DNA from 4 places in the Brevibacillus sp. GCM10020057 genome. Region 4 is predicted to be linked to each of the others. Evidence: riboswitches for the same ligand, from Rfam matches in the RefSeq annotation. Region 4 holds a riboswitch; each other region holds the start of a gene.
What was found. Region 4 has a riboswitch for cobalamin ahead of cobO (cob(I)yrinic acid a,c-diamide adenosyltransferase). Riboswitches for the same ligand answer to the same signal wherever they lie in the genome.

Region 1: another riboswitch for cobalamin. It lies ahead of ACFSO0_RS13715 (ABC transporter substrate-binding protein); the one in region 4 lies ahead of cobO (cob(I)yrinic acid a,c-diamide adenosyltransferase).
Region 2: another riboswitch for cobalamin. It lies ahead of ACFSO0_RS11085 (energy-coupling factor ABC transporter permease); the one in region 4 lies ahead of cobO (cob(I)yrinic acid a,c-diamide adenosyltransferase).
Region 3: another riboswitch for cobalamin. It lies ahead of nrdI (class Ib ribonucleoside-diphosphate reductase assembly flavoprotein NrdI); the one in region 4 lies ahead of cobO (cob(I)yrinic acid a,c-diamide adenosyltransferase).

What each region holds. Positions count from the first base shown of each region.
Region 1 covers NZ_JBHUJW010000043.1:30,851-37,916, reverse strand. Annotated here, with positions in the region: gene ACFSO0_RS13745 (hypothetical protein) at 1-150, opposite strand, end outside; gene ACFSO0_RS13740 (hypothetical protein) at 421-903, opposite strand; gene ACFSO0_RS13735 (YitT family protein) at 1,095-1,754, opposite strand; gene cobU (bifunctional adenosylcobinamide kinase/adenosylcobinamide-phosphate guanylyltransferase) at 2,013-2,603, opposite strand; gene ACFSO0_RS13725 (ABC transporter ATP-binding protein) at 2,622-3,398, opposite strand; gene ACFSO0_RS13720 (FecCD family ABC transporter permease) at 3,403-4,440, opposite strand; gene ACFSO0_RS13715 (ABC transporter substrate-binding protein) at 4,441-5,433, opposite strand; cobalamin riboswitch at 5,635-5,780, opposite strand; gene ACFSO0_RS13710 (MBL fold metallo-hydrolase) at 5,898-6,845, opposite strand; gene ACFSO0_RS13705 (SDR family oxidoreductase) at 6,964-7,066, opposite strand, start outside.
Region 2 covers NZ_JBHUJW010000034.1:145,587-152,652, reverse strand. Annotated here, with positions in the region: gene ACFSO0_RS11100 (PucR family transcriptional regulator) at 1-866, shown strand, start outside; gene ald (alanine dehydrogenase) at 997-2,121, shown strand; gene ACFSO0_RS11090 (quinone-dependent dihydroorotate dehydrogenase) at 2,436-3,524, shown strand; cobalamin riboswitch at 3,681-3,875, shown strand; gene ACFSO0_RS11085 (energy-coupling factor ABC transporter permease) at 4,146-4,907, shown strand; gene ACFSO0_RS11080 (energy-coupling factor ABC transporter substrate-binding protein) at 4,904-5,188, shown strand; gene cbiQ (cobalt ECF transporter T component CbiQ) at 5,185-5,991, shown strand; gene ACFSO0_RS11070 (energy-coupling factor ABC transporter ATP-binding protein) at 5,988-6,848, shown strand; gene ACFSO0_RS11065 (DUF3231 family protein) at 6,913-7,066, opposite strand, start outside.
Region 3 covers NZ_JBHUJW010000043.1:570,658-577,723, reverse strand. Annotated here, with positions in the region: gene nrdE (class 1b ribonucleoside-diphosphate reductase subunit alpha) at 1-1,052, opposite strand, end outside; gene nrdI (class Ib ribonucleoside-diphosphate reductase assembly flavoprotein NrdI) at 1,039-1,398, opposite strand; cobalamin riboswitch at 1,539-1,737, opposite strand; gene ACFSO0_RS16490 (ACT domain-containing protein) at 1,898-2,410, opposite strand; gene ACFSO0_RS16485 (hypothetical protein) at 2,446-2,775, opposite strand; gene mnmA (tRNA 2-thiouridine(34) synthase MnmA) at 2,792-3,910, opposite strand; gene tlp (small acid-soluble spore protein Tlp) at 4,061-4,285, opposite strand; gene ACFSO0_RS16470 (DUF952 domain-containing protein) at 4,414-4,758, opposite strand; gene ACFSO0_RS16465 (hypothetical protein) at 4,789-5,031, opposite strand; gene ACFSO0_RS16460 (glycerophosphodiester phosphodiesterase family protein) at 5,209-6,207, shown strand; gene ACFSO0_RS16455 (hypothetical protein) at 6,307-6,516, shown strand; gene ACFSO0_RS16450 (alpha/beta fold hydrolase) at 6,719-7,066, shown strand, end outside.
Region 4 covers NZ_JBHUJW010000009.1:10,567-17,632, forward strand. Annotated here, with positions in the region: gene ACFSO0_RS03070 (sensor histidine kinase) at 1-740, shown strand, start outside; gene ACFSO0_RS03075 (DJ-1/PfpI family protein) at 872-2,239, shown strand; gene ACFSO0_RS03080 (DUF3817 domain-containing protein) at 2,522-2,815, shown strand; gene ACFSO0_RS03085 (M15 family metallopeptidase) at 2,818-3,525, opposite strand; cobalamin riboswitch at 3,845-4,059, shown strand; gene cobO (cob(I)yrinic acid a,c-diamide adenosyltransferase) at 4,202-4,750, shown strand; gene cobD (threonine-phosphate decarboxylase CobD) at 4,750-5,856, shown strand; gene cobU (bifunctional adenosylcobinamide kinase/adenosylcobinamide-phosphate guanylyltransferase) at 5,853-6,398, shown strand; gene cobS (adenosylcobinamide-GDP ribazoletransferase) at 6,395-7,066, shown strand, end outside.

The sequences.
Region 1 (7,066 bases), on a different contig from region 4:
CGGAAAAATATGTTTTGTTTTCTCCAAAAAGTCGTTATATTCTGCATGTAACTGATCTATGTAATCGTCTTCCTCCTCGGAGATGACCCGAATGAACTCTTCTCCGCAGGTTTGGATGTGGTGGGCCAGATACTTGAAAGACTCAACCATGTCAAAATTCCCCCAACCCCAAGCCTGCTCTCCGATCACTCCGCCCCGGGTTCGACATTTTCGGCAAGAGAAGTAGTAGTATGTAGGCATAAGTTCCCCTGTCTCCCTTTTTTTCTTTTTTTTCTGGTATCGGATGGAGGTACGAAGCGATTTATGTTACCTTTGCACCTATTTTTCCCTCTCCTGCCTGATTCGCTTCTATCGACCGGTTTACCTTCCATTTTCCCCCAATATTTTGAGAAAAATTAGGAAAACATACCAGACCATCTGCTATGTTCCTGGTCGCGGCACGTATTTTTCCAGCGTGTAGACAAAAAGGCGCCGCTCAAACTTGCCTTTGTCCCCGATCAACTGGTACCACCTCTCCCCGATCAGCAAATCCGTGGAAAAGTCTTTTTCCAGGAAAGAATGGATGCGTGCCAGTACGGCCGGCTCCTCCTCTTCCCCGCCTCGCCAGGAAAGCGCCAGCACAAAGTACGTTTTTTCCGGATCGATTTCCAGCAGCTCCAGGCGCAAAACGGCCCGCTTTTTCGTGTTCAAGTCAGCCACGACCTTGTGCAGGCTTTTCTCGACATCGACGTGGAACTTGGCGGCCTCTCTCCAGCAGGCGATGCCGGAATCGTACAAAGAGAAGGTGAGGATATAGTGCGCAGCGTAATCCTGTGGGGTGAATGCTCCTTCGCCCCCCTCGTCTTTCGACTCTTTGGGGACGACCACAAATTCCTTGTATTGGCCAAAGAAATTTTCGCTCAATGCAGTTCCCCTCTTTCTCGCCTCTCTGTCTTGGACGAAGGACTGACAACCTCCCTTTTCCGGTATTATTTGCGAGACGTGCCGTTTCTACGGTGGCAATATTTGCAGCAAAAAACCTTGCCCACTGTGCAGCAGGCAAGGTCATTTTCAACGACGCTTCTATATGCATATCGTATATCCATGTTTGACGATTATCTGTGGTTCACGGAAACATGACCATGTCCATGAGCCTCTTGCTCTGCCCCGACATCCGCACCCTTGCCGACTTCGACTGTCCATGTGATGACCCGGCTGGAAATGATGACGGCCAAAATCGTAAAAATCATTTCTTTGACAGGCACATACCAGAAGGACAAGGTCAGCACCATGCCGTCGAGCAAAAGAAAGATGGTACCGATTGACAGTCCCGTGTACTTGCCAAGCAGCAAGGACAAAATGTCGTCCCCGCCTGTCGCAGCTCCGTGGCGCAAGACAAGGCCGGTTCCCAGACCGGTCAACACCCCGGACAGGATGGAGGCTACGGGCATCATGCCGGAAAAATCCATCACGAGCGGCGAATACCGCTCAAACAGGTCGTAGAAGACGGTAAATGACAGGGACGCGAAAATCGAATCCCGGATGAACTGGCGTCCTCTCACCAGCCAGGCGACCAGAAACAGCGGGATGTCCAGAAAGAACATCATGGTCGCTGGAGACAGGTCAAAGGCGTATTTGGCGAGCAGCCCCAGTCCGACGAAGCCGCCTTCCGAGAAGTGGTTCTGAAAATTAATGTGGTAATAGGTAAATGCCAGCAGACACGCTCCAAACAAAATCAGGCCATAACGACGGGTTACTTGCAGCGCTCTCCTCATCTTGAATTCCTCGCAGTTTTGTCGGTTTTGGCACAGACGGCCAACCGACCGGAGAGGAATTTCGCAGGTACAAGCCGCTACTCATACAAAAAACCTCGCTTCCGTAGCAGGTTGGTCGTCCAGGCGACGATCGACTGCTACGAAGCTAGATGTAGGAGAGGTCATAACGTTTCCAGACCGTCCTGTGGGGACGCATGGTATCCTGATCCCTTCCATTGCTTTTCTTATAGTATAGCACAAAAATGGGAAAAACGCGAATCAGCGCCCGGCCGATTCGCGTTTTTCCCACGTAAACTCCCTGCTCATAAGTTCAATCGGAATACCTGCCGTGACGAGAAACACCTGGTCGCACAGCGCGGCGATCCGCTGGTTCATGACACCTGCGAGGTCGCGAAATACACGCCCCAGCGGCGTATCCGGAACGACCCCGTAGCCGACTTCATTGGTGACCAGAAGCAACGTGCCGGGAAAGCTGCGCAGCGCGTCCTCCAGCCTGTCCAGCAGTTCGCCAATCCGCTCCGCAGCCTCGTGCGGCGCACAGCGGAGCAGCCAATTGGACAGCCACAACGTCAGGCAGTCGACAAGGAAGACAGTCCCCTCCGGCCACCGCTTGGCATTCCCTGCCAGATCCTGCAGGAGGACGGCCAGCTCATAGGGCTCCTCCACCGTCTCCCAGGCGATCGCCGACTGTTCGCGGCGCAGCCTGTGCTGCCGAACGCGCTCCTGTAGTTCCTCGTCAAACACGGGCGAGGTCGCGATGTACACGCCGCGGGAGCCGAGATGCGCCGCGTACCTTTCCGCAAACAAGCTTTTGCCGCTCTTGGCCCCGCCTGTAATCAGTGCGATCATCTGTCCTGCCTCCTTCGGTTACGAGCCGGGCTGCAGCATGATTTGCGGCAGCTGATGGATCGGGTGCTCCATCACAATCGGCTTTATCCCGTACACTTGTTCAATCAGGCTGCTGCGCAAAATGTCGCGCGATTTGCCTACGCTCACCTGCCGCCCCTTGTGCATCAGCAGGATGCGGTCGCAGTACAGGGAGGCCAGATTCAGGTCGTGCAGCACCGCCACCACTGTGACCTGGTTGTTTTTTTGCCAGCTGCGGGCAATGTCCATCAGCTGGATTTGATAGCCGATATCCAGGTAGGTCGTCGGTTCGTCGAGCAGGAGCACCTGCGGCTTTTGCACCAGTGCCTTGCCAAGGGCGACCCGCTGCTTTTCCCCTCCGCTCAGCTCATCCAGCTTCCGCTCCTGCAGCTCTGACAGGCCGAGCATGCGCACGACGTCATCGATCAGCACAGTCGAGTCCTCTCCTTCTTCCCCGAGCCAGTTTTGATAAGGATATCTCCCCATCTCCAAAACCTCGCGCACGCGAAAGCCGACGGGCGGCAGCGCCTCCTGCTCCAGAACGGCCACGATTCGCGCCAGCTCCTTGCGCGCGTAAGACCGAATCGGCTTGCCGCCGAGCAGAATCTCACCCGCGTCAGCACTGGCGACGCCGGAAAGCAGCTTCAGCAAAGTCGACTTGCCGCTGCCATTGGGGCCGATGATGCCGAAAAATTCTCCCGCTCCGACGGAAAAATTTGCGCCACAGACGACGGCTCTCGCGTGATACGCCTTGTGCAGAGACTTCACCTCGATCACCGGTCTACCTCCCTCCTGTCCGTTTGTTCTTTTTCAATAAATAAGCAAAAAACGGCGCTCCGAGAAAGGCGGTGACGACACCCAGCGGTATCTCCGTCGGAGCGAGCAGCAGCCGGGCCAGCGTGTCGGCCCAAAGTACGTAGATGCCGCCAAACACGGTCGACATCGGCAATAGCAGGCGATAATCCGGTCCGACCAGCAGACGGACGAGATGCGGGACGACCAGACCGACGAACCCGATAATGCCTGATATGGAAACCGCCGCTGCCGTCAGCAATGTCGAGACGATCAGCACGACCAGCTTGGTCCGGTCGACGTTCACGCCCAAATGCGCGGCCTGCCGCTCGCCCAGGGCAAACAGGTTCAGGGCGCGCGAGTAGGCAATAAAAATCAGCAAGCCGACGAGCAGGTACGGCATGAGGACGTATGTAAAGGTCCAGCCGCGAAAAGACAGGCTGCCCATCAGCCAAAAGACGATCTCGTTCACAGTCTGGTCAGAGAGCGAGACCATGAACGATACCAGAGAGCCGAGAAAAGCCTGCACGACGACCCCTGACAAAATCAGCGACTCCGTCTGCAGCTTGCCCTGCGTATTCGCCAGCCTCATGACGATCCACAAGCTGCAAAAGCCCGTGAAAAAGGCGACCACCGGCGTGCTCCATTCCCCGAGAAAGGAGATTTGCAGGCCGAACAAAAGGAGGAAGGCCGCACCCACAGCAGAACCGGATGCGACCCCCATCGTGTACGGGTCGGCCAAGGAATTGCGCAAAACTCCCTGAAACCCTGCTCCCGCCAGTGAAAGGCAGGCACCGACCAGAACCGCCAGGACGACGCGGGGGAACCGCACCTTCATGACAATCTGCTCCGCAGACTGCGGCCAGCCCGCAGGGACCAGATCGGAAAAGCCCGGAACCTGATGCAACAGGATCAGCCATACTTGTGACAGCGGCAAGCTGGCTGCCCCGAGCGAGATGCTGATGACGATGGAAGCGACAAGCAGCAGTATACCAGCCGCGCCCCAGATAACCAGTCTTTGCTTCATCTATTTCACCAGATCGGGATAGATCGCCTTCGCTACCTGGATGAGCCCTTGCGTAATGCGCGGTCCTGGACGAGACAAGGTGTCTTGATCCATCCCGAAAATTTGTCCGTCGCGGATTGCCTTGATCTGATCCCAGCCGCTCCGGTTTTTAATGATGTCCTCCAGCTTTTTGCCTGTTTTGTTATCCGTAATCCCGTCCGCGTAGAGGATCACATCCGGATCGTCCTTGACGATTTTCTCCTCGCTGATCGGATTCCAGCCCACGGTGTCGGACGCAATGTTCGTCGCTCCGGCCAGCGTAATCAGCTCGTCCAGGTACTCACCCTTGCCAACGGTCCAGCCCGGCGAAAATTCGAGGTATACTTTTTTCTTCCCCTCCGGCTTCAGCCCTTTTACGGCGTCCTGCACGCGGGCGATGTCCTGCTTCATGCCTGCGACCAGCTGTTCTGCCTGCTGCTGGCGATTCGTCATTTTCCCGATGACCACGATGTTGTTCATGATGTCATCGAGCGTCTTCGGCTGTGTCACATAGACGGGCATGCCCAGCGACTTCAATTTTTCGGCCACCGGTTTCTCCATGGAAATCCCGCCGATCACCAGGTCCGGGCTCTGCGACAGGATCGCCTCCTCGTTTGGCTTCACGACTCCGCCGACTTTCGGCTTTGCTTTTGCCGCTTCCGGGTAGTCATCGAAATCCGAGACACCCACAATCTGCTGATCCAGCCCCAGGGCAAACAAAATTTCCGTCTCGGCTGGAGAGGTAGACACAATGCGCTGCGGCGCTTTCGGAATCTTCACTTCCTTGCCGGTAGCGTCCGTCACCGTCAGTGGATAGACGGTTTCCGTTGCCGCCGGCTGGCTTCCTCCAGATTGGTTGGTGTCCGTTTGCTGCTGTGTGGCATTTTCGGACGGCTGCGCGGTTTGGCTATTTGCACAACCGATCAGGCTTACAGCCGCCACGAGCGGGATGGCCAGCTTCCAAAAACGTTTCATTGGTGATACTCCTTCCTTAATCTCCTGTACGGGTGGACAGGACGGCACGGGAAAGCGATCGCCGCTTTTTTGCCAAACAAAAAACCCTTTGCTCCCGCAAGAGAAGCGAAGGGTCGGCTTTTCAGGTCCCAAATGGCTGGCAGACAAGTGCCCATTTGCACAAGACAATCGATCCGGCCGCTCCTTTCCGCGAAGGAACATTGGCACGCAAGCAAACAGGCAGGTCTCCTGGCTCATGGGCACAAACACCCGATTTACAGTGGCGGGACCGCGCCGGACTCGCACCGGCTTCCCTTTTCACCCCGGCCGCACATGCGGGACGAGGCACCTGTTCACGCTATTCCTATGTGGTTGTCTCCCCCCAACATGATAGCATTCCTTTAGAAAAAAAAGAACCCGAAAACTTGGCTGCGCCGCACCTCAACACCCGTGCCCCTTCGCCCTGGTTCTGCCTTTTCCGGCGCTTACTTGCCTTTTTTCTGCAAATAGTCGACGATGCCCATTGCGCAGACAGACAAATCGAGCGAGAGGATCGCATGCACGTCATGATCGTCCGGCACGCCAAGCGACTTCAGATGAGCGGTGACCTTTTGCAGCAGCCTGTTCGCCAGCTCTTCATGGCCGAGCTCCTGCGCCAGAACAGCTTGTCCTTCCTGTACAAACACGGGCAGCCACTCCGCGATCTGGCGGAAGACGTCTTCTACCCGCTCCGTCATACCGAAATGCCCAAAGTAGATCCGATCCAGCCGCCGCTCGCGGTAGCGCGCGATGGAAGCGAGTGTCTCATCCGGATCAAACTGATTCGGCGAGGTGGACGGCAGGAACAGGTGAATCCCGTCCCTGGACAGCTGCGGATAGTAGACTCCTGCCGTATCTCCGGTGAACATGCCGTTGCTGACCGGATCGTAAATGCTGAAATGATGCTTGGCGTGACCCGGGGAATCGAGGAACTCCAGCACACAATTCGGCCCAATCTGCAGCGTCTCCCCGTCCGCCCGCGTCAGCAGCCGCTCCTGCGGTATGGGGACGATCGGGTCGAAGAACGAGTCAAACTGCTCTCCGTACACCGCGCGCGCCCCTGCAATGAGACGGCTCGGATCGACGAGATGGCGCGCTCCCTTCGGATGGACGACGACGGTGGCATTGGGACATTCTTGCAAAAACAGGCCCGCGCCGCCAGCGTGGTCCAGATGGATATGGGTCACGATGATGTACTTGACTTGCTCGGGCGTATAGCCCAGCCTGGCAAGACCCGCGCGAATGTGGGACACAGAGGGGCTCGGCCCCGTCTCGATCAAGGTCAGTTCCGCTTCTTCTATGACATACGTGCCTGTCCGCTCTGGCACGCCCATGTCGAAGCCGTCGATCAGATGAATCCGTTGCCCCAGGAAAAGGGGATCTTTTTGCTGCATGCCTTCCTGCCTCCTTTTGGATATGGACAAGTCCATTTCATCGCTGGATATTTCCACTGTACCACAAGTTGGGCAGGAAGGGACTGTTCGCACATCGCCGCGACTCTGCTCATCATCCTTACCTGCGCAAAAATCCGCCTTCCGAGTTGATGACCTGTCCGGTAATCCATCCGCCCTCCTCGCTGGCCAAAAAAACTGCCAATCGTGCGGCGTCTTCCGGC
Region 2 (7,066 bases), on a different contig from region 4:
TCACCCCGGACGACGACGAGATATTGCGCCAGGCGGCTCGTGCGGCGGTGTCGCGGCTCATGCAGCGGCAGGGCAAGCGGAAGGCGGAGGAGCAGCGGCGCAAGGAGTTTCTCTGGGAGCTTTTGCTCGGCAATCACACGACAGAAGCCGCCATCCGGCAAAAAGCCGACAGCCTGCAGATGCAGCTTCCCGCCTCCTACCTCATCTGCATTGTCGAGGCGTCCGGTGCGAGGCTGGACCAGTATTTATATCCCTTGATGATGCGCGACAAGCTGTACTGGGTCGTGGACGGCTCGCAGATCATTTTGCTGATCGGGCTTGCAGAGGCCAGAAAAGAGGCAGACGACGTGCTGATCCGCAAAGTGGAACAGTTTTTGGCGGACTCGCTGGAAAAGCTGGAGGCGCACGTCAGCGAAGGCCAGGTCACTGCTGGCTACGGCCTTGGGTACAGGTCGTACACCGATATTGTGAAAAGCTACAGGGAAGCCTTGCACGCCGTCAAGGTGAAAAAGCTGTTTCCCCGGGAGACGGAAGGAATACACGGGTATCACGAACTGGGCATTTACCGCTACCTGCTGCAGGTCAAGCAGTGGGAGGAGGAGCAAGGCTACGGCAACGAACGTGTGGAAAAGCTGCGGCAGTACGACAGGGAAAACCAGACGGCCATGCTGGAGACGCTGGAGACGTTCCTCGACGCCGCAGGCAAGGTCAACGTCACGGCACAGCGGCTGCACGTCCATATCAACACCTTGAGCTACCGGCTGCGGCGGATCGAGGAGATCATACGGGTCGATCTGGAGAACATGAACCAGCGGGCGGCCCTCTATATGGAACTGAAAATGGCGAAGCTCGGCGGCGAACAATAGTTCGTTTGTGGATATTCACAAACAGAAGGACGAAAAGATTAAAGGAATCCCCAAGGAAATGAGCGCGAAAAACGCGGTAAAATGATAATAATCTTATCAAACTCGGCGTTTCCAAGGAGGACTACCAGTCATGATCGTCGGAATTCCAAAAGAAATAAAAAACAACGAAAACCGCGTTGCCATCACTCCTGCTGGTGTGGCAGCACTCGTACAAAACGGACATAGCGTCCTCGTAGAAAACAACGCAGGTCTGGGCAGCGGCTTCACCAATGAAGATTATGTTGCACAAGGTGCGAAAATTGTCGACACGGCAGCAGAAGCATGGGCAGCCGAAATGGTGATGAAAGTAAAAGAACCGCTCCCGGCGGAATACGATTACTTCCGCGAAGGCCAAATTCTTTTCACCTATCTGCACCTGGCTCCGGAGCCTGAACTGACTCGCGCCCTGATGGAGAAAAAAGTGGTGGCGATCGCCTATGAAACGATCCAGCTCGACAACGGCGCACTGCCGCTCCTGATGCCGATGTCGGAAGTAGCGGGCCGCATGTCCGTACAAATCGGCGCGCAATTCCTGGAAAAACCGTACGGCGGCAAAGGCGTGCTGCTCGGCGGCGTACCGGGCGTGCCAAAAGGCGAAGTCGTCATTATCGGCGGCGGTATCGTAGGGACGAACGCGGCGAAAATGGCGGTCGGCCTCGGCGCGAACGTGACGATCCTCGATGTGAACGCAGATCGTCTGCGCCAGCTAGATGACCTGTTCCAAGGCCGCGTGCAAACGTTGATCTCCAACTCCTTCAACATCGCAAACGCGGTGAAAAAGGCAGACCTGCTGGTAGGCGCTGTCCTGATCCCTGGTGCCCGTGCTCCGCGTCTCGTGACCGAAGCGATGGTGAAAGAGATGACACCTGGCTCCGTGATCGTTGACGTGGCGATCGACCAAGGAGGTTCCATCGAGACGGTAGACCGCATCACCACTCACGACAACCCTACTTACGAAAAACACGGCGTGATCCACTACGCAGTCGCCAACATGCCTGGCGCCGTAGCCCGCACCTCGACGCTGGCACTCACCAACGTGACGGTACCGTATGCGGTGCAACTGGCAAACAAAGGCTACGCCCAAGCGATCCGCGACAACAAGGCTTTGGCAAAAGGCGTAAACGTCATCGACGGCAAAGTCAGCTACAAAGCCGTTGCGGACGCGCACAACCTGCCGTATGCATCTGTCGAGGAAATTTTGCTGGTGAAAAACTAAGGAACGCAAATCGTAAGCTGCTCGCCTTTTAAGAAAGAGGCGGGCAGCTTCTTGCTTTTTTTCTGCAACGTGTTCGGGAAAAGGCCTTGCCGCTTGCCGCGATGAAGCGGGTGACGCCAATGACGGTCTGACCGTAACGGCTTGTCCGTCTCCATCTTCTAAATCCCCTTTTCTGTCGGTTCATCTGCACCCCCATGGCGGGGATACTGACGGGATTTTCCTGGTGCTTGGAAATATGTCTCACATAGGTTACTCCTCCTTTGAAAATGTGGTATCCTACAATGAGGTAAAACGGAGTGAGGAGTGCAGCCGCGATGTATCAGCTTATACGCAAGTATCTGTTCCAGCAGGACCCTGAAGACATTCATGAAAAGACGATTCACGCCTTGAAGCTGGTGGAAGATTCCGCTCCCGGCAAGGCGATTTTGCGAATGATCTACCAGCTGCGGGACCAGCGTCTGGAAAACCATCTGTGGGGGTTGAAATTCCCCAATCCGGTGGGGCTGGCAGCGGGTTTTGACAAAAATGCGGAAGTGTATCATGCGCTGGGAGCGCTTGGCTTTGGCTTTGTGGAAGTGGGGACGCTCACGCCGCAAGGGCAGCCGGGCAATCCAAAGCCGCGGCTGTTTCGCTTGCCGGAGCATCAGGCCGTCATCAACCGGATGGGCTTCAACAACAACGGCGCCTATCTCGCCTCGCAGCATCTGGTAGACTTCGCGTATTCCGACGTGCCGATTGGCATCAACATCGGGAAAAACAAGGTGACGCCCAACGAAGAAGCCGCGAGCGACTACAGCAAATGCATGGACATGCTGTATGCGTACGGCCATTACTTCGTCATCAACATCAGCTCTCCGAATACGCCGAACTTGCGCGACCTTCAGGAGACGGAGAGCCTGCGCGTGCTCGTTCGCGCCGTTCGGGAAAAAGCGGCGGAGCTGGAAGGTCGGGGCGTGAAGAAAAAGCCGATTCTCCTGAAAGTAGCGCCTGACATGTCGGACGAGCAGATGCACGATGTCGTGCACGCGGCGGTCGAAGAGGGCATCGCGGGGATTATTGCGACGAATACGACGCTGTCCCGCGAAGCAGTAGCAGGCCATCCGCGTGCGGAGGAAGCGGGCGGATTGAGCGGCAGACCGCTGACGGAGCGCTCGACGGCATGGGTGAAGGAAATCTACCAGGAAGTAGGAGACATGGTGCCGATCGTCGGCGTGGGCGGTATTTTCACAGGACAAGATGCCTACGACAAGATCCGTGCCGGGGCGAGCCTGGTCCAGGTGTACACCGGGATGATTTACCAAGGGCCGGGAATCGTCAAGCAAATCAACAAGCAGCTATTGCGCCTGCTGGAGCGGGACGGTTTTTCCCACCTGAGCGAAGCGATTGGCGTAGACGCGAAATAGCCGGGAGCGTAGCGGCCGATGGCTTCGGCAAAGGAGCCATCGGTCTTTTTGTGCCGCCTGCTATCGACGGGGCGCAGCTTCTTGCTTTTCCCTATCGTTCTCTTTTTCAGCCAGTTGCAGTATAATAGTGATGGACAATCAGGAACGTCCAATAATTGCATATCGTCGGCATCAGGTGCCTGTATGTGACAGCACATACGGGGTAACAGGGAATCGGGTGAAAGTCCCGAGCGGTCCCGCCACTGTAACCAGGGAGTTCTCTTTGAAGCAATCCACTCATACGTGTATGGGGAAGGGCAAAGAGCGCATCGATCTGGAAGCCAGGAGACCTACCTCATGCCACACCGGAAAACCTTCGCGGAAAGGAGAGGTGAACAGTTGGCAATAGGGCTGCGCGGTCAGTCTGTTGTTGCATGTACACAAGTCTCGTCCACTATGGGGATGAGGCTTTTTTTCGTACCAGCACGAGCGCAGCATCGCGAGACTTCGCGAACGAAGCCGGAGAGCGAGATACACGCCCTTTGGGCACAAGAGGGGCGGTGCGGCCGGGTTTTTCGGCAGGTCCGTTTTCCGGCAAGATCAGAACGGATGAAAATGGGAGAAGCAGGGAGGAGTGTGCACATGAATCGATCTCGATTTGTAACAGACGGTCTATTGATGGTCGGATTTATACTTTATTTCATGGTAAATGAACCGCAGACCGGACACGCCATGCACATCATGGAAGGGTACTTGCCTATGTCGTGGGCGCTGTTCTGGTGGGTCGTGTTCCTGCCGTTTTTTATCTTTGGCTTGCGTTCCATAGGCAGGATCGTCAAGGAGCATCCGCAGATGAAGCTGCTCCTTGGGGTATCCGGGGCGTTCGCCTTTGTGCTGTCCGCGCTGAAAATTCCTTCTGTGACCGGCAGCAGCTCTCACCCGACAGGGACGGGGCTGGGGGCGATCATGTTCGGCCCGCTGGCGATGACCGTGCTCGGCAGCATGGTGCTGCTGTTCCAGGCGCTGCTTTTGGCCCACGGCGGGCTGACGACGCTGGGCGCGAACGCCGTGTCGATGGCCGTCGTCGGCCCGATGGTCGCATCTGGCGTATACCGCCTCATCATGCGCAGCGGCAAGCAGCGGCTCGCCGTGTTCACGGCAGCGGCCCTGGCTGATTTGTCTACCTACGTCGTCACTTCGCTCCAGCTGGCGCTCGCTTTTCCGGCTGCGAAAGGCGGCGTCCTGGCTTCGTTTGGCAAATTCGCGGGCATCTTTGCCATCACGCAAGTGCCGCTGGCGATCAGCGAAGGGCTGCTGACGGTGCTCGTCTGGAACTGGCTGCAAGCGTACAACGCAAATGAACTGGCGCAGCTGCGCCTGCTGAAACGGGAGGAATCGCTGTGAAAAAAGGAATGAACTGGCTGCTTGTCCTGGGTGTCGTCGTGCTGGCTGTGGCTCCGCTGTTGTTCATCAAGGATTCCGAATTCGGAGGGGCGGATGGCGCGGCAGAAGAAGCGATCAAGGAGATTGCCCCTGCCTATCAGCCGTGGTTCCATCCGTTTCTCGAGCCGCCAGGAGGCGAGACGGAGGGCCTGCTGTTCGCGGTGCAGGCGGCGCTCGGCGCGGGAGTCGTAGGCTATGCGGTGGGACTGTACAAAGGCCGCGCGGATAAGGCGAAGAAATGAACTGGCAGCAGCTCGATTCCCTTTCCTATCAAAACCGTTTGCGGCATTTGCCGCCTGCGCACAAGCTGCTGTTTGGCAGCGTGCTGCTGCTTTTGGTTTTGACGGGGCATTCGCTGGTGCAGCTGCTTGTGTTCCTCTGGATGGGAGTGTGGGTGGTCGGCTACGCCCGCATTCCGTTCAAGGCGCACCTGATGTTTCTGGTTTTGCCGCTGTCCTTTTTCCTGGCCGGACTGCCGGCATTGCTTTTTGATCTGGCAGGCGGGGCGGCTGGCGGTCCCCCGCAAGACGCGGTGGTATCGTGGAAGATGGGAGCCTCGCACGCGCTCTACATCGCTCCCGTGTCCGTTCACCGGGCGCTGACGCTGCTGACCCGCATCCTGGCCAGCCTCGCCTGTTTTTCGTTTCTGCTGTTTACGGTTCCGTTCTCGGAAATGCTGCAGGTTTTGCGGCGGATCGGGCTGCCGGAGCTGCTCACGGACCTTTTGATGATCATGTACCGGTTTATTTTCGTCCTGCTGGACACGTCCTACCAGCTGTGGGTGGCGCAGCGGTCCCGCGGAGGACACCGGGAGTTTCGCGCGCTGCTGCGTGACGCAGGCATGCTGGCGAGCCAGCTGTTCGTCCGCGCCATGCGGAAATACCAGTCGCTGGCCATGGGGATGGCGGCCCGAGGATTCGGGGAGAGCCTGCGTGTGCAGAGCCTTTGTACCTACGTCCGTTCCCCGCGCTACGAACGGGAATCTGTGCTCGGGAGCATCGTGCTGGTGCTGCTGGAGTGTTTGACGGGAGGTTGGCCATTTTGACATCGTGGTTACTGGAATTTTCTGATCTGCAATACACCTACCCGGGCGGACAGAAGTCTGTACTGAACGGGGTGAGCTTCGGGATTCCGGAGGGGAAAAAATGCGTGCTGCTCGGACGAAACGGCTGCGGGAAGTCGACGCTGTTCCAGCACGCCAACGGCATTCTCCAGCCCAGGCAGGGAGAGGTGCGGTGGAGGGGGAAGCCGTTCGTCTACAAGCGCTCCTTTTTGCAGGAGATGACGCAGAAGGTCGGTCTCGTCTTTCAGGACCCGGAGCACCAGCTCATCGCCAGTACGGTGGCGGAGGACGTCTCCTACGGTCTCGTGAACCGGAAGCTGCCGCCCGACACCATCCGGGAAAAGGTAGGCAAGGCGCTGGAGGCATTCGGCATGAGCGAGCTGGCGGAAACGCCCATTCACCACTTGAGCCTGGGGCAAAAACGCCGTCTGGCACTGGCAGGCGTCATGGTCCTGGAGCCTGAGCTGCTGCTGCTCGATGAGCCGACGGCCTACCTCGACCGCTACCAGACGAAAAACCTGCTCCGCGAGCTGGACCAGATCCATCGCAGCGGCACGACCGTCCTGATGGCGACGCACGATATGGACATCGCCTTCGAGTGGGCGGAGTGGATCTGTGTCATGGATGGAGGCCGCCTTGTTTTTGCCGGGGAACCGCAGGCATTATTGGCAGAGCGGCAGATGCTGGAGAGTCTGCACCTTGGCATACCTTTGATCGCGGAAGTGTGGGAGATGCTCCCGCCGTCATGGAAAAGGGAAATGGGCGAGGGCATCCCGCAGTCCCTTGCCGACTGGAAACGAAGACTGGAAGAACGAAAGGAAGAGGTCGCCTCGGTGTAGGGGCGCCTCTTTTTTTAGCGGGCGAAGGAAACCGACCGTAGACTTGGTATGGCTTGAGACAAGGTTAAACGTGCGCCAGTTCAGGCGTTTGCAAATGTAATGGCGGCGGCACTAACCAACCTTTTTCTTTGCTGATGCGGAGCAGTCGGCCAGTTGCTTGAACTTTTGCCTGGTGGAATTGGGCAAACATCGTTGCAATATCTTCTCGAATACATTGC
Region 3 (7,066 bases), on a different contig from region 4:
TACGGATACCCGGACTCGAGCTGGACCATGGCGATCTTGGTCAACATCTCGCGTGCGCTCATGAGCGTTCTTTTCTTCACGCGGTCGTTGGCGAGCAGCTCTTCGTACATCTCGTCCATGTCCATGTCGTCCAGGTGTCTGCCATACTCTTTATAAACCGAGTACGGGGCAAATACGGTCAGCGGCTTGTCTTCCTCCGCCAGCTTGTAGAACATATTGGGGACGATCAGACCGATGGACAGCGTCTTGATCCTCGCTTTTTCGTCGGCGTTAATCTTTTTGCAGTCGAGAAATTCGCCTACATCCCAGCCAAAAATGTTGTAGTACGCAGCTCCGGAGCCTTTGCGCTGCCCCATCTGGTCGGCGTAGGAGAAGGCGTCCTCCAGCAGCTTGAGCACAGGCATGATACCTTTGGCGGCACCTTCCACGCCTTTGATCGGCTCTCCCCGGCCGCGCAGCTTGGACAGATTGACGGCGACGCCACCGCCGATCTTGGACAGCTGCATGCACGTCCCGAGAATGTAGTTGATCGAGTTGAGCGAATCGTCCATTTCGAGCAAAAAGCACGATACCATCTCTCCCCGCCGGCTCTTTCCGGCATTCAAAAAGGTCGGCGTGGCCGGCTGCAAGCGTTGGTCCATCATGGACACCGCAAGCCGTTTCGCCCGTTCAAAATCTCCCTGTGCCAGCGACAGCGCGACGATCGCGACGCGGTCCGAATATTGCTCCAGATAGTACGCCTTGTCGTCCGTCTTGAGCGCGTAGTCCTTGTAAAACTTCGAGGCCGCCATGTAGGAGGCAAACCGGAACGGCGCTTCCTTCGTCAAGCGGGTCACTTCCTCCACCTGCTCCTCGGAATAGCGCTCGTATACATTTTCGTAGTAATCGTTCTCGATCAGGTACTGCATACGTTCCTTCACGCTGGCGAAGGTCATCGTCTTCGCTTCCACTTCGCGCAGAAACTCCTGCACGGCCTCCCTGTCTTTTTCCAGCTGGTAAAAGCCGTCTTCGCCCCGCTGCATTAATTCATTGTTCAGTTCAATATGCCGCAATCCTGGCCACCCCGCTCGTAAAATGTTCAACATCCCGGATAGTACCGGACAGTTCAAATTTGGATATGATCGGCACCCCGTACTCGCGGGCAATCGTATCCGCGCTTTTGGCAAAGCTCGCTCCCCAGTTGCGGTTGCCGCTGGCAGCGACGCCGCGCAAATAGCGATGGTTGCTTCTGAGGAAGGCGGTCACTTTTTCCGGGACTTGTCCGAAGCCGGTTGTATATGTGACCAGCACAAACGGCTCCTCAATCACCATATCTCCGGCAATTTCTACACTCGGCAAACCAAGCTTCTTGACAAATCGACGGACGTTTCCCGTCTTGGAATCGTACGCGATGAGCATCTGCCCCATCCTTTCTTCCCCGGCAATAGAAAAGCGCACTCGACGTCATGAGAATGTCGAATGCGCAAAAATCCACAGTTAGTTAAATCGACTCGCACAGCGAATCGAGCGCCCGAACACATCCCCTATCTCCCGTAGGTTTTCGTGTCAGCGGCTAGGCAGGTCTCCTGGCTCCAGTATCATGGCTTCATTTCGCCTTCCCGATCCGGTCGATCAGTGGCCTGTACGAGAAATGAAGCTCCTCTGTCACAGTGGCGGGACCGCGTCGGAATCGCACCGACTTCCCTATTAAGTCTCCCAGTTATTTTCTGGCAAGACACCCATCCGCATCAATATGTAGTTGGCAGAAATTACTTTATCTCAATATATCGTGTTCGTCAAGAGAGAGTCGAGAGTTTGCTGGCAGCTGCCGCAAGCGTGCCCGTACCCACAGACAGCAAAAAGAGAGCACCGCCCGCGAGTTTGCGGACGGTGCGCCAATCAAAGCCGACATGAGAAATTATTGCAGGGATTGCACTTTGGTAATCTGCGGCAGAGCCTCGATCGCCGCTACGACTGTCGGGGTAATCTCCTCATCCGTTACCGAGACGAGCAGCGCGTTTTTGCCCTTTTGCTCCCGCGAGACGTTGAGTTTGGAAATGTTGATCTCGTGCTCGGCCAGCTTCCGCGACACATCGTAGATTACGCCGGGATAGTCGATGTGATGCACCAGCAGGCCGTGTGCGCCAGCGGGGATGCGGCATGTGCAAAAATTGATTTCGCTGATGTACACCTCCCGCCAGTCTTGGGCAAAGGTGTACTTGTTGCCGCCTGCGCGAAGGATCGCCAGATGATTGGCGTACTCTCCGGAGCTGTGCTGCACCGGAATGCGCACCCCCAGCCCCTCCAGCAGCAGATTGGAAATTTCTTCCTTTCGTTCATGAGCCAATATGCTCAAGGAAGCTGTCTCCAGCTCAGGTTCGATCCGCGCAATGAGCCTGGCAAGCTCGCGGAGTCCAGCAAATTCGGTCATGTTATTCCCTCACTCTCCCGATATTTCCCCTCTCATCAGGGAAGAATCCACTTTTCCGGTTCTTTCACAATAGAGGAATGGTTTTCGGCGCGATACCAGGCGGTGTATGTCTTCCCATCCTTCGTATATTCAATCCTGAAAATGGTGTTGCCTTTTCCGCTGCGCTCAAACGGGCTCTCGTCCACCGGAACGGCCGTCACGCCGCCGGCCACGATGGTCCCGCCGTTTTCCTCGATCACTTTTTTGATCGTGGCCATCTGTTCCTTGCTCGTCGAGGCCATGCTCATGTAGGCAAGCCCTCCCAGCAAAAGCGCTCCCGCCAAAAAGGAGACGATAATGATTTTCGATTTTTTCGTCGGGTCCACCGCGTTCCCTCCCCCGTTACTTCCGGCTATCCTGGTCCATCAAAGTGACTCGATCAATCGTACCGCCGCCCAGACAGTATTCGCCATCGTAAAAGACGACAGCCTGGCCGGGAGTGACGGCTTTTTGCGGCTTATCGAACACGACTTCGACGGTGCCGCCTTCTCGCAAATGGACCGTAACCCCCTGATCTGGCTGGCGGTAGCGGAATTTGGCCGTACACGTAAACGTAGCAGGCGGCTCCTTGCTGCTGACCCAGCTTACGTCGGTCGCGAACAGGCTGGTGGAATACAGGCGGGGATGGTCGGAGCCTTCGCCTACGATCAGCACATTGCGCTTCAAGTCTTTGTCGACCACGAACCAGGGCTGCCCGGTCGTGCCGTGCCCGCCGCCGATACCAAGTCCCTGGCGCTGGCCCAGTGTGTAATACATCAAGCCGTCGTGGCGGCCGATGACGGTTCCCTCTACGGTCTCGATGTCGCCAGGCTTGGCCGGCAAATAGTTTTGCAAAAACTCGCGGAAATTCCGTTCCCCGATAAAGCAGATGCCGGTGCTGTCTTTCTTTTTCGCCGTCGCAAGCCCTGCCTGCTCGGCGATTTCCCGCACTTTCGCTTTAGGGAGATGGCCGATGGGAAACATCGTGCGGGACAATTGGGCCTGTCCCAGCACGTTCAGGAAGTACGTCTGATCCTTGTTGGAATCTGCGCCGCGAATCAGCTTGAATTCGCCGTCCACTTCCTTTACCTGCGCGTAGTGACCGGTCGCGATGTAGTCAGCCCCAAGGTCCATGACCTTGGCGAGCAGCTCGCCGAACTTGATCTCCCGGTTGCACATGACGTCGGGATTGGGGGTGCGCCCCCGTTTATATTCATCCAAAAAATACTGGAAGACTTTTTCCATGTACTCTTTTTCAAAATTGACAGTGTAGTATGGAATGCCGATCTGTTCACAGACGCGCCGGACATCCTGGAAATCATCTTCCGCCGTGCAGTGGCCGAATTCATCGGTATCGTCCCAGTTTTTCATGAAGATGCCGATGACGTCATATCCCTGTTGCTTGAGCAGGTAAGCCGTCACGGAGGAGTCGACTCCGCCGGACATGCCGACAACGACGCGTGTATCCTCTGGTCGTTTCATGGTCTTTCTCCTCTTTTTTCAAATAGTTCCTCTAACAGATTACCACGTTTCGCAAAACAAATCATGTCTAGTTGCACTTCTGCCGGATGGAATCTGTTCATGACAAAAAAACGCCTGTCGCACAAGCGCAACAGGCATTCTTGCGTGTATTCAGCTTTGGCTTTGGGACGCTTCGTCCTTGATCTCGGAGCGGAAGCCTTCAATGCTCTCTGCACGGCGTCTGTTTTTCGCCTCGATGTTCGCTCTTTCTTCAGCGGAAATTTCGTTCGCGTTCGCTGCGACATACGCTTGGGACTCGCGAATGTTCTCCTCCGTATTTTGCAGCATCTCCTGCAGCTTCTCTACGTTGTCTGAACGATCATCCGGTTTTGCCATCTTCTACAGGCACTCCTTTGCACATGGTTTCGTGGTGATTGCACCTGTACCATTGTGCGCCATCGCAGGAGAAAATATGTGTCAGCAGGTGGGGGACCTGTTGAAAAGGAGCAATCGGTAACGCCTCGTCAAAGGATGCTTTGCCCCAGCGTCCAATGTCCGTCCGCGCGCTGCATCTGCCTGATGTCCACGATCGCATCGCGGTTGAGCGGACCGTAAATATGGGGATAAAAAAGGCCGTCCTTTGCCTGCTCGTATTTGATGGGCGAAGCGGACTTGTCCTCATCGACGACGAGCGCAAACAGTTCGCCTTCATAGGCTGCATACACGCGGTCCGCCACTTTTCCCAGCAGCTCGTCCCCTTTGGTCGCGTGGATGAATCCTTCCTGCTCGTAGTCGCGCGGGAGGTAGTGATCCCGCCCTTCCCACTGCTGCCAGTATCCTTTTGGCACCAAACAATAGATCGTCTTCATACCGGCTTTCTCCGTTTCTCGCATCGGCTGCTACCGACGCAGATATTTGTCAATTTGGCGAATCGCCTTGTCGTAAAACATCGCTTCGATCCGTCCTTGGTCCCGTCTCCACTGGATGAAGTTTCTCAAGGAATGCAGATCGACCCAGGCGTCCTTCGATTGAGGATTGTTGCCAGGCACTTCGCCGGTAATTTCCCCATCGTACACCAGCCTGGCCATCTCGTTTGGATGATACCCGATTTGATAGGCAATCTGATGAAGTGCGATTTTCATGGAACCTCCTAGCTCCTTGCTCATGTTTCTTTTTATTTTGCCAGTCTTTCAACCGGATGCCAAGTCCTGAAAGGGCGTGCCAGAAGCCCATGGGCCGTACGCCATTTTTCAGGCCAGTCTTCCTCTGCTACAATAGGGAGATTCGATCCGACTTTCTGGAGGTGTGACGAACCGCTCATGTTCACTCGCAGGAAACAGCCGCAGAGGCCGATCTGGAAACGCAAAAGCCTCTGGTTTCTTCTCGTGCTGATCGGATTCATCTACGTCAACAACAGTTCGCTCCTGACCGCGCCATCGGGGCGTGCGCCTTTTCTCCTCGCGCACCGCGGGATGGCGCAGACCTTTCATATGGAAGGCATCACAAACGAGACGTGTACAGCGGAGAGAATTTATCCCCCGGAGCACCCTTATCTGGAAAATACGATTCCCTCCATGCAAGCCGCCTTCGCTGCCGGAGCCGATGTCGTGGAGCTGGACGTCCAGCCGACCAAGGACGGACACTTTGCCGTCTTTCATGACTGGACGCTCGGCTGCCGCACGAACGGGCAAGGCGTGACCCGCGATTACACCCTGTCCGACCTGAAAAAGCTCGACATTGGCTACAACTACACGGCGGACGGTGGCGCCACCTATCCTTTTCGCGGCAAAGGAATCGGCCTGATGCCCTCATTCGATGAAGTCATGGAGAAATTCCCGATGCAGTCCTTTTTGCTCCATGTAAAGAGCAATGATCCCGCAGAAGGAGTCATGCTGGCCGAATACCTCTCCCGCCTGCCTGCGGAGCGGCGAGCCTCCCTGACCGTATACGGCGGGGACGAGCCCATCGCGACCCTGCACGAGCATTTGCCGGATATTCGGGTCATGTCGATGGCGACGCTCAAAAGCTGCCTGATCCCGTACATCGCAGTTGGCTGGACGGGCTATATGCCAGAGGCTTGCAGCCGGACGCAGGTGCACATCCCGGACAAGATCGCTCCGTGGCTGTGGGGGTGGCCGAACAAGTTCATGGAACGGATGGACAAGGCCGACACACGAGTCATCCTGGTAGCCGGCAGCGGCGATTATTCCAGCGGCTTCGATACGCTCGAGGACCTGCAGCGCATCCCGCCTGGATTTTCCGGCGGCATCTGGACGAATCGCATCAACCGGATCGCCGGTGCCTATCCGAAACCGTGACGGGCTGCTGCCTTCAGGGAAAACCTGAAACCTTCCCGCCGCCTGTTCGTATACCTTGGTAACACTTGTTCCGTAACGATACTTCAAGGAGTGATGAGCATGCTGAAAAAACTGCTGAAAAGCCTGATGGGGAACCATTCCACGCATCACGGCTACCGAAAGTACAGCAGCAGTGACTACAAGTATCACAAAGGATACGGCCGTCCGCACGGGCACACTTCCGGTCACGGCCATTCCTACTACGGAAGCTCGCATTACAAAAGAAAGCATTCCAGCCGCAGCTTTTTCAGCAGCTTCTTCAGCAGCTAGAACGCTGACCGCATCCCCCTTCTGCACAGGTAGCGACTGTCCACGAAAGCTCGGCTCGCCGCCTGACTCCAGAAGGGGTTTTCCTATTCATAAAAACGACGACCGCTTTCCGTCCTTCGCCTCCGGAAAATGATCGCCGTCATTTTACTGAACCACTTTTTGCTTCCCGTTTGCAATTACACTTAAAGGAAGGGTGTATTCGATGGCACGAAAAGGGTTTATGGCCTGTCAGGGGGCCGAGTTTTTTTACGAAATGGACGGCTCTGGAGACACGATCGTCTTTTTGCACGGTTATCCGCTGGACAGCCGCATGTGGGAGCCGCAGATGTCCGTGCTCTCCAGCCAGTTTCAGGTTCTCCGGTGTGATATGAGACGAATGGGACAGTCAGCCGCTCCGGAAGGTCCCTCTACCCTGTACGAAGATTTGCACGATTTGCTCCAGCAGCTGGACGTCCCGCACGCCTCGCTGGTCGGCGCTTCGTTCGGTTGCTACGCCGCCGTCGAATTCGCGCTCGCCTATCCGGAAATGGTGGAGCGGCTCGTTCTCCTG
Region 4 (7,066 bases):
TTGGTCAGCTGTCGCAGAGCTTCCAGGAGATGGCGCACGAGTTGTCCAAACTGAATCAGATGAGGCAGGAGTTCGTTTCCAATGTCTCCCATGAGATTCAATCGCCGCTCACCTCGATCACCGGATTCACCAAGGCGTTAAAGCAAAAGAAATTGACCGAGGAGAGCCGGCTGCGCTATTTGACGATCATCGAAGAGGAAAGCGAGCGGCTGTCCCGCCTGGGGCGAAATTTGCTGCGCCTCTCCTATTTGCAGCAAAAACAGCAGCCCTTGCAGGTGGAAGCATATCGTCTGGATGAACAACTGCGAAGAATCGTCATCGCGCTGGAGCCGCTATGGTCGGAAAAACGAATTGCGCTGGATGTGGACCTGCAGCCCTTGACCATCCACGCTGATCAGGATCAGCTAGACCAGGTGTGGATCAATCTATTGAGCAATGCCATCAAATTCACGCCAGAAGATGGTCTCATCCGAATCACGGCTGCGGCGGAAGCTGACCAGGTCTTCGTATCTGTAGCGGATAACGGGATTGGCATTGCTGAAGAGGAGCTTGCGGATATTTTCAAACCGTTTCACAAAGCGGACAAAGCCCGCAACCGCGCTGTAAAAGGAAACGGGCTGGGGCTATCCATCGCACGGCAGATCATCGATTTACATCACGGCGAAATTACCGTATCCAGCACTCCGAACAAAGGGACCACGTTCACCGTTACGCTGCCCGAGAGCCAAAGCTCCACCTAGTGCCGGCCTTCAGATATTTTTTGCTTTTTTCCAGGCATAGCTCTAATCCGTTCATATTACGTTCATAAAATGAGGGTAGAGTATGTTACAAGAAACGGGAAATCCCGGAAAATGTACTGGAGGAGATTACCTTGTGGAGAATGTTTGCACGTGTTGCTGTGTATGTTCTTAGTTTTGTGCTCATCGTAGGGGGGATCGCTGCAGCAGGCTTTTTCGGTTCCCAAAACGGCTATTGGTTTGCTGTGCGCAAGCAGCCGGTTCCTGCTTTGGATGGCCTGCATGTACCCGAGCATCAGCCCAACAAGCAGACGGTAGCGGTAGTATTGGGAAGTCCGACTACGGAAGTATTCGACTTTATGGTTCCGTACGAAATGTTTGCAATGACGGGGGCGTACAACGTGTATGCCGTTGCTCCGAGCAAACAGGTAACGTCGCTTACAGGCGGACTGGATCTTGTGCCGCACTATTCTTTTGAAGAATTGGACCGGAAGCTGGGAGGAAGTCCCGATCTGATCGTCGTCCCGTTCATGCCGATGGTGGACGAAGAAAAGTACAGACCTGTCCGCGAGTGGCTGCAAAAGCATGCCGAGACCGAAATCCTCAGCATTTGCGCAGGGTCGACGAACGTGGCCGATGCGGGTTTGCTGAAAGGAAAGTTTTCTTCGGTGCACTGGCAAGTGTTTGAGCAAGCGAAAAAAAGTTACCCGGACACCAACTGGATACCGGACCGGCGCTATGTGCAAGACGGGAAGTATGTAGCATCGGCGGGGCTCACTTCCGGAATCGATGCCGTCCTCTACGTCATTTCGCAAAAGCTGGGCGAGCCGATGGCGGAAAAGATCGCGCAGGAATTGCATTATCCGACCTACCGATTCGTCAAAAATCCGAAGGTGGCGCCGTACCGAATCGACCGAACCGAAGCGGTGTATTACATGAATCTCGCTTTTCAATGGAACAAAACGCAGACGGGCGTGTTGCTGTATGACGGGATGGACGACGGGGAGCTGATCTCGATTTTCGATACGTATTCCGCTTCCGGCACGACGAATGTGCATACGATTTCTGATGCTGTGCGCCCGGTCGAGACCAAGTATCATCTGTACGTCATTCCCCGATTCAGCATCGAAAATGCCCCCAAACTGGATCGCTTGTTCGTGACGGGAACAGAGGCAAAAGCGTTGGCAGCGAGGGAGGTCGCCTTGTGGAAGGAAAAAGGGACCGGGGTACAGCCCGAGTACACGCATGAAGATCCCAACGGCTTCATGTTCGATGCTCCGCTGACAGACCTGGCCAAGCAGGAAGACATGTTGACCGCAAACTACGGCCTGAAACGGCTGGAATACCGTCCCGACCATCTGGCTTTCAAAGGCGCTCCGTTTTCCTTTGAATCGTTCGGCAATCTGCTTCTGACCATAGTGGCAGCCTTGCTGGTTGCATTTGTGATCGACAGACGGTTCATCCTGAAACGGGCAGGACGAAACCGGGTGAGGTCTGTGTAACGGGAAGGTTGTGTGTCGCGCCGGAGAATGATCGACGACTGGCACTACAGTTGTTTCCATGATGAGAAAAGAGAAGAGCAGCGATACGAAAGCGACAAAATGCTCCTGAAGCAAAAACAGGAGCATTTTTTGCTAAGCAGCAGTCAAACGGGAACTCTTTGGAGGAAGCTGCTCGATCGCGCTAATTTTGACTGAATGGTGAACATTGGACGATGACCATACTTTTGATCGTTATTTATTTATAATGATGGTAATTACATGTTCTAAGGAAGGTATCTGATTATGTTACATTCAGCTCTCGGACGATTTCGTGTAATCGGTATTATGGAAGGCATTTCGTATTTGGTGCTGCTTGGGATTGCCATGCCGCTCAAGTATTTTTTGCACATGCCCGCTGCGGTAAAAATTGCCGGCTCGCTGCATGGACTGCTTTTCGTGCTCTATGTGCTCGCCCTGGCTCATGTGACGATGACAAACAGATGGTCGGTTTGGAAAGTCGCAGGCGCGTTTATCGCGTCGCTGCTGCCATTTGGCAACTTCGTGCTGGACGCGCGGATCAAACATGAGAAGGCGTAAAGCTATTCCATACTTTCCGGCAGGGACAAGATGCCGCCGTAGAAGGGCTGCTGCTTTGTCTGGCACGCCCAGGAGCGGGTGCCGTATTCGTAGTGCCACCATTCCTGCGCGTAGTTGGTGAATCCGGCCTGGGTCATCACGTGATAGAGCAGGCGGCGGTTGTCGCGGATTTCCCTTTCTTTTTCCGTCGGCGCTGCGATGGTTTCAAAGTGGCGGGTCTCGGCCAACTCGCTGAAATCGTCAAAATCGGTCCCCATCGCAAGCCAGCCGTCCGGTCCGGTGATGGTCAGATCGACGGCTCCTCCGGAGAGATGGGGGGACGGTTTTTCCAGATCAGTCGAAGGCTTGGCGACGAATTTGCGCAGTTCTTCCACGATGGCTTCTTCGTCCGTCCAGCCTTGCGCGATCAAGGATTGGCGAAAGCCCTCGTACAGTGAGGACTGGACCTCGTGCGACCGCCAGCCGTCCAGCACGACCAGCTGATAGCCTGCCGGCAGCAGTCCGGCAGCGAGCGCCAGTCTTTCTGCGGCTCCTTTGCGCAAGTAGACTTCCGGCTGTGCACCCTTGTAGCCGAGGTGGTAGTAGGCGGGATAGATGGCGATCCGGGGACTGTAACCCGTGAGCGGGACCATCGGCTCGCCGCATTCGCTGGCAGGAGGGGGGCAGGCGGTTTGGTCGTCGAGATTTGCCGGAATCGGTGGAATGTTCATCGGGTTCACTTCCTTGCTGATTTTGCCAGGTTTGACTTCAGAAAATGGCAGCGGCAAACCAGTTTTTCGTTAACTGAAATTATAGTTAATTTTCTGCAAGAAGTATATTGCTTGCCAGAAGGAGAGAGCAGACGCGCCATACGAGCGCCGCTGCAAGCTGTGGACCGCTCGCGGGGCACTCGTAATCGGCATTCTGTTCGTAAAAGCAGCAGTAGCCGCCCAGACGGCAAGCACCTTTTCCCCAGCTTTTGCTTGAATCCCGACCGTCATTTGCTATTATTAAAACAAGTGCCTGTCATAGACGGACGCGACAGATGAATATGTATCGTACAAACAGGTCCTTGCTTCTGTGAATGTCGTTTGCGGAAGGCAAGGTTAAAAGGGAAGTTTGGTGAAAAGCCAACGCGGTCCCGCCACTGTATGAGAGGAGCCCATCTTCACGGCGCAAGCCATCCACTGCCCAATCGGGAGCGGGAAGGAGAAGAAGGGTGATGACGCTCGAGCCAGGAGACCTGCCTGTTTTGTGTGTGCACTGATTTCCTTCGGGTCAAAGGAAGAGGTGAGGATTGTTGCATGCTGCCATCCGCGCTTTGCTTTCCTTTTTTCGTAAAAGAAGGAGAACAAGGCGTTTTTATTTGCATGAAGCAGTCCCATCAACTTTTTTGGAGGATTCCCAATGACAAAACAAGAGGCAAAACGCGGACTGCTGTTGGTGTATACAGGCGACGGTAAAGGAAAGACGACGGCAGCGCTCGGGCTGGCGGTTCGCGCGACCGGGCGGGGCAAAAAGGTGTTGGTGGTGCAGTTCATCAAGTCGCCGGAGCGGACGTACGGGGAGAAGATCGTCTTTGACAAGATCGGAATCGAGATCGTGCAGAAAGGGAGCGGCTTTACGTGGACGAAGACGCCCGAGGAGCATCGCGCAGCCTTGCAGGAGGCGTGGAGGTACGCGAAGGAGCGGCTGCTCGGCGGCGCCTACGATGTCGTCATTTTCGACGAACTGAACAACGCTTTGGCCATCGACAGCTTTCCCATTGACGACGTGCTGCCGCTCGCGGATGTGCTGGAGACGATCAAAAGCCGGCCGAAGCATATCCATCTCGTCATCACGGGACGCAGCGCGCGCCAGGAAATCATCGAGATGGCGGACCTGGTGACGGAGATGAAGCCAATCAAGCACTACTACGACGAAGGCATTCCCGCCGTGCTGGGGGTCGAATTTTGATGGGCGTGCTGGAGACGTACGGGCATGGCGGCGACCTGTGGACGGCGGCGCAGCGGTTCGGCGTGGCCCCGGGCGACTTTCTCGACTACAGCGCGAACATCAATCCGCTCGGGCTGCCGCCAAGCGTCCGGGAAATGCTGCTCGCCTCGCTGGCGGAGGTCACGCGATACCCGGACCCCGGTCATCGGCAGTTCCGTCAGGCTTTGGCCGCACGTCTGGAATTGCCGGAAGCGTGGCTTTTGCCCGCGAACGGGGCGGCGGAGGCGATGGCGCTGGCGATTCTCGGCCTCGCGCCGCAGACGGTCGGCGTGGTGTACCCGTGCTTTTCCGAATACGCCCAGCTGGCCCGGCAGTTCGGCGCCCAGGTCATCGGCTGCTGCGGTCGGGAGGAGCTGGGCTTCAAGCCGGACACAGATGAGCTGTACCGTCTGTTTGAAGCGAGCGATCTCGTCTTCGTCGGCTCGCCGAACAATCCGACAGGCATTCTGTACACGCCGCAGGAGCTGCGGCAAATGGCGGACTGGGCGCAAGAGACGAAGACGTGGCTGGTCGTGGACGAAGCCTTTCTCGACTTCGTGCAGGAGGAGCGGCAGTTTACGCTGGCGAGCAATCTGGAGCGCTATCCCCGCGTCATTCTCATGCGCTCGATGACCAAGATGTACGCCATTCCCGGGTTGCGGCTCGGCTATGCCATCGCCCAGCCCGAGGTGATCGGGCGGATGCGCGCCAAACAGGTGAGCTGGAGCGTCAATGCGCTGGCGCTGCGGGCAGGAGAGCTGTGCCTCGCGGAGCAGGCGTATGAGCGGCAGACGCGGGCGCTGATCGCTCGCGAGCGGGAATACCTCGCCGGATTTATTCGCAGCGAGCTGGGCTGGCGGGTGTGGCCGGGCGAGGCGAACTTCTTGCTGCTGCGCACGCCGGCGGACAGGACAGCAGAACAGCTGCAGGCGATGCTTGGCAAAAAAGGCATCCTCGTCCGGAGCTGCGCCATGTATCCGGGGCTGACTGTCCATGATGTGCGGATCGCGGTGCGCGGACGCTCAGACAACGAGCGGCTGACGGCGGCCTTGCGTGACGTCTGGCGCGAGGGGAGGTGGGCCGAGTGAGTGTCATTCTGGTGACGGGAGGTGTCCGTTCCGGCAAGAGCCGCTTCGCGGAAGAGCTGGCGGAGCGGACGAGCGAATCGGTGATCTACGTGGCTACGGGAGAAGCGTGGGATGAAGAAATGTCTCTGCGCATCGCTCGGCACAAAGCTCGCAGGCCTGCAAGCTGGGGCTGCCTGGAAGCGGGCGGGCGGCTGGCGGAATCGCTGGAAGCGTCCGCGAACTATGAAGTCGTGCTCGTCGATTGTCTGTCGACATGGGTGAGCAATCGGCTGATGAGCGTGCCCGAGGAGCAGTGGCGCAGCGAAGCGATCTCGCGGGACGTGCTGCGCGAGGCAAAGGAGTGGCTCGCTGCTGTGGCGAAGCGCGGCGAGAGCCAGACGGTTATCGCCGTGACCAGCGAGGTCGGTCTCGGCGGCGTGGCAATGAACCGGCTGGGCCGCTGGTTCGCTGACGTGCTGGGGGATGTCAACCAGCTGGCGGCGCGGCAAGCCGAGACGGTCTACGCGGTCATGGCGGGCATTCCGTGGAGGATCAAAGGATGAACGCGCTGTGGCATGCCATTGCATTTTTTACGAGAATTCCGGTTCCGTGGCTTACGCCCTCCGAGAAGGCGTGGAAACAGAGTGTCAATGCGTATCCGGTTGTCGGGATCGTGATCGGGCTGGTGCTGTGCGGCGTACATCAGGCGGCGCTCTGGCTGTTTGGGCCGCTGGTAGCCGCCGTATTGACGCTCGCGGCGTGGGTGTACACCACGGGTGGACTGCATCTGGACGGCTGGATGGATCTGGCCGATGGGCTGGGCAGCAGCCGACCGCGCGAGCAAGTGCTGCAAATCATGAAAGACAGCCGGGTCGGCGCGATGGGCGTCCTGGCGGCGGTGCTGCTGCTGCTGCTCAAAGCGGCAGCGCTGGCGGAGTTGTCCCGCGCGGAATGGACGCTGCTGCTGCTCGCCCCGTTTGCGGCCCGCACGCATGTCTTATTGTCCATCTGGTTCTGGCCGTATTTGTCGGCGGAAAAAGGCATCGGCAAGGGCATTCGCGAAGGGCTGTCCCCTGCTTCCATCTGGCTGGGCTACATCGTGCTGACGGCTGCGGGCTGGCTGCTCGGCGGTTGGGCAGCCGTGACGGCGATTGGGGTATCGCTGCTGTTTGCCCTCTGGTTTTCGCGCACGATTGCAGGCAAGCTGGGCGGCTTGAACGGCGACTGCTAT